2 regions of the Enterobacter sp. B79-1 genome follow, and region 2 is predicted to be linked to the other one. Evidence: predicted binding sites of a transcription regulator. Region 2 holds the regulator's gene; the other holds the start of a gene.
What was found. The regulator sigma-54, encoded in region 2, starts transcription at its own class of promoters, with help from an activator protein. The targets are predictions, from matches to a motif close to GTTGGCACANNTTTCGCTNT.
Positions count from the first base shown of each region.

Region 1: glnA (glutamate--ammonia ligase) is a predicted target of sigma-54. The motif match lies at 830-849, and genes of this name have one in related genera.

Region 1 covers NZ_JBYAZJ010000010.1:14,490-16,695, forward strand. Annotated here, with positions in the region: gene glnA (glutamate--ammonia ligase) at 1-734, opposite strand, end outside; gene typA (ribosome-dependent GTPase TypA) at 1,122-2,206, shown strand, end outside.
Region 2 covers NZ_JBYAZJ010000004.1:307,275-309,480, reverse strand. Annotated here, with positions in the region: gene hpf (ribosome hibernation promoting factor) at 1-106, opposite strand, end outside; gene rpoN (RNA polymerase factor sigma-54) at 129-1,562, opposite strand; gene lptB (LPS export ABC transporter ATP-binding protein) at 1,610-2,206, opposite strand, start outside.

The DNA of each region.
Region 1 (2,206 bases), on a different contig from region 2:
TTGTGCACAACGTATTTGTAGATCTGAATCTCATCCGCTTTTTTGGTCATGGTGTTGAAGCGGGTAGCGATTTCGTTCTGGCCAGCGGTCGCCACTTCGTGGTGATGCGCTTCCACAACCAGGCCCATCTCTTCCATGATCAGACACATGGTAGAACGGATGTCCTGTGAAGAATCGACCGGAGGAACCGGGAAGTAACCGCCTTTCACGCCAGGACGGTGACCTTTGTTACCACCTTCGTATTTGGTGGAAGAGTTCCATGCGCCTTCGATGTCATCGATAGCCACGTGGGAACCTGAAATTGACGCGCCGAAGCGGATGTCGTCAAACAGGAAGAACTCTGGCTCTGGCCCGAACAGAACGGTGTCTGCGATGCCGGTAGAACGCAGGTACTCTTCAGCGCGTTTCGCGATGGAGCGTGGGTCACGATCGTAGCCCTGCAACGTGCCTGGCTCGAGGATATCGCAACGGATGATAAGGGTTGGCTCTTCGAAGAACGGGTCAATGAGCGCAGTGGTTGCGTCTGGCATCAGAACCATGTCGGATTCGTTAATGCCTTTCCAGCCACCAATGGAGGAGCCGTCAAACATTTTGCCTTCTTCAAAGAATTCGGCGTTCACCTGATGAGCAGGGATTGTGACGTGCTGTTCTTTACCTTTGGTATCGGTGAAGCGCAGATCAACAAACTTCACTTCATGTTCGTTCAGCATCGTCAAAACGTGTTCAGCGGACATACTTAACTCTCCAGATTGGTCATTGTCGTCGTGGTAACGAGGTCTTCAACTTCTATCAAGGTGGCTGTGATGCCATCTTTTTGCCGTATTTTTATAAAGCGAAATCTGTGCCAACTTTTAAAACACCCCAAAAAGGCGTTATCATGCGCACCATAGTGCAAAAGGGCTGCACCACAATGGATTTGTTGCACCAGTATAGTGCTTCAATGTGAACATTGAGCACCATATTGGTGCAATTTACGTTAAAGTGCCCTTTTACCGCTCCGTGAAAGCGATCACAAAGCATCTCTGCAATACTTGTTTGCGGGGGATGTTTGTGATCCTGTTTTGTAGTGCGATTAATCCGTGTACAATAACGCGCTATTTCTAAATGCCTGAGGCAAAGTTGTGATCGAAAAATTGCGTAACATCGCCATCATCGCGCACGTCGACCATGGTAAAACTACCCTGGTTGATAAGCTGCTGCAGCAGTCCGGTACATTTGATGCTCGTGCCGAAACTCAAGAACGCGTGATGGACTCCAACGATTTGGAGAAAGAGCGTGGGATTACCATCCTCGCCAAAAACACCGCTATCAAATGGAATGACTACCGTATCAACATCGTTGATACCCCAGGGCACGCCGACTTCGGTGGTGAAGTTGAACGTGTAATGTCCATGGTAGACTCCGTTCTGCTGGTCGTTGACGCAATGGATGGCCCAATGCCCCAGACGCGCTTCGTGACCAAAAAAGCGTTTGCTCATGGTCTGAAGCCAATTGTTGTTATCAACAAAGTTGACCGTCCTGGCGCGCGTCCTGACTGGGTTGTTGATCAGGTCTTCGACCTGTTTGTTAACCTCGACGCGACCGACGAGCAGCTGGACTTCCCTATCGTTTACGCTTCTGCGCTGAACGGTATTGCAGGTCTGGACCACGAAGACATGGCCGAAGACATGACCCCGCTGTACCAGGCGATTGTTGACCGTGTTCCTGCACCAAACGTTGATCTCGACGGCACCCTGCAGATGCAGATCTCTCAGCTCGACTACAACAACTACGTTGGCGTAATCGGCATTGGTCGTATCAAGCGCGGTAAAGTTAAGCCTAACCAGCAGGTCACTATCATCGATAGCGAAGGCAAAACCCGTAACGGTAAAGTGGGTAAAGTACTGACTCACCTGGGTCTTGAGCGTATCGAGAGCGACATCGCTGAAGCGGGCGACATCATCGCCATCACCGGTCTGGGTGAACTGAACATCTCCGACACCATCTGCGATCCGCAGAAAGTCGAAGCGCTGCCAGCCCTGTCCGTTGATGAACCAACCGTATCCATGTTCTTCAACGTCAACACCTCTCCGTTCTGTGGTAAAGAAGGTAAGTTCGTTACCTCTCGTCAGATCCTTGACCGCCTGAACAAAGAGCTGGTGCACAACGTTGCGCTGCGCGTTGAAGAAACGCCAGACGCTGATGCATTCCGCGTTTCCGGTCGTGG
Region 2 (2,206 bases):
GATTGATCCTTTCGAAATACTGTTCGAGCTTCGCGAACTTCGTGTTCAGAAACTCGCGTAAAGCCTCAGTAATCTCGACGTTGTGTCCTGTGATGTTGAGCTGCATAGTGTCTTCCTTATCGGTTGTGTCAAACCAGTTGTTTACGCTGGTTGGACGGCGGAATGGATAAAGACTCTCGATACTTCGCAACAGTACGACGTGCCACCATAATACCCTGGTCGGACAGCATGGTGGTTAACTTACTGTCACTCAGTGGCTTCGCGGGGTTCTCCGCGGCGATCAACTTCTTCACCAGTGCGCGAATGGCCGTTGACGAGGCTTCGCCGCCGCCTTCGGTATTCACATGGCTGGAGAAGAAATACTTAAGCTCAAAAATACCGCGTGGACTGTGCAGATACTTCTGCGTGGTCACGCGAGAAATGGTTGATTCATGCATCTCGACGGCCTGGGCGATGTCCGCCAGTACCATCGGTTTCATAAACTCTTCGCCCTGCTCAAAAAAAGCCTGCTGTTGTTCAACAATACAGCGGCTCACGCGCAGCAGCGTGTCATTTCGACTCTCCAGACTTTTAATCAGCCAGCGTGCTTCCTGCAAATTGCTACGAATATATTGATTATCGGAGTCATTGCGCGCGCTGGTGCACATGGAGGCATACTGCTGGTTGATTTGCAGGCGAGGAATGCTGTCTGAGTTCAGCTCGACCACCCAGCGACCGTTGTGTTTTCTGACTAACACATCCGGAATGACATATTCCGGTTCGCTGGTCTGGATCGACTGGCCGGGACGCGGATCGAGAGACTGGATCAGATTCACCGCCTCTTTCAGCACCTCTTCCTTCAGGCGCGTGACGCGCATCAGGGAGCGGAAATCGTGGTTAGCCAACAGATCCAGATGATCGCTGATGATTAAGCGGGCTTCTTCAATCCACGGCGTCTCTTTGGCGAACTGCGACAGTTGGATCAGCAGGCAATCGCGGAGATCTTTCGCGGCCACACCGACCGGGTCGAAACGCTGAATGCGCTTCAGAACCGCTTCGATCTCTTCGAGTTCGATCTCGTCGTCGCCGATACTTTCCAGGATATCGTCCAGGGTTACGGTTAAATAACCCGTATCGTCAACGGCATCGACAATCGAGGTCGCAATGGCGCGGTCGGTATCAGAGAAGGGGGTCAACTCCACTTGCCACATCAGGTAATCCTGTAGTGACTGGGTGGTTTCACCCTGATAAACCGGTAGCTCGTCGTCCTGGTAGTCTGCACGCGTGCCGGAAGGTGTTCCGGCGGTGTAGATTTCATCCCAGCTGGCGTCCAGCGGCAGCTCGTCCGGCATCTCTTTTTGTTCGAGCGCATCAGCGGTGTCGAGCGTTTCAGTGTCCTGCGTTTGCTGGGTTTCTACCTCGTCATGAAGATCGGTTTGCTCCAGCAACGGATTACTGTCCAGCGCCTGCTGGAGCTCCTGCTGGAGTTCTAACGTGGACAGCTGCAACAGACGAATCGCCTGCTGTAGCTGCGGCGTCATCGCCAGTTGTTGGCTGAGCCTTAATTGCAAACCTTGCTTCATGTTCAGAGCATTTTTCTCCGGTTCGGCGTTACGTTACCTCTACCCTATCAGAGTCTGAAGTCTTCCCCAAGGTACACGCGCTTAACATGCTCATCTTCGAGGATTTGCTGCGGTGTACCGTGGGCAATCAGATGGCCCTGGCTCACTATGTAGGCGCGTTCACAGACGGCCAGCGTTTCACGGACGTTGTGGTCGGTGATCAGCACGCCAAGCCCGCTGTCGCGCAGGTGTTCGATAATGCGTTTGATATCAATAACGGAGATCGGGTCAACGCCCGCGAAGGGTTCATCCAGCAGGATGAATTTCGGGTTGGCGGCCAGCGCACGGGCAATCTCGACACGACGACGCTCACCCCCGGACAACGCCTGACCAAGACTGTCGCGAAGATGTTCGATATGAAACTCTTCCATCAGCTCGTTGGCGCGGTCGGTGCGCTGCTCGCTGGTCAGGTCGTCACGGATCTGCAGCACGGCCATCAGGTTGTCGTAGACGCTCAAACGACGAAAGATTGAGGCTTCCTGCGGCAGGTAGCCGATACCACGGCGCGCGCGCGCGTGCAGCGGCAGCAGGCTAATGTCTTCGTCATCAATGATGATGTTGCCAGCATCACGCGGCACAATGCCCACCACCATGTAGAAGGTGGT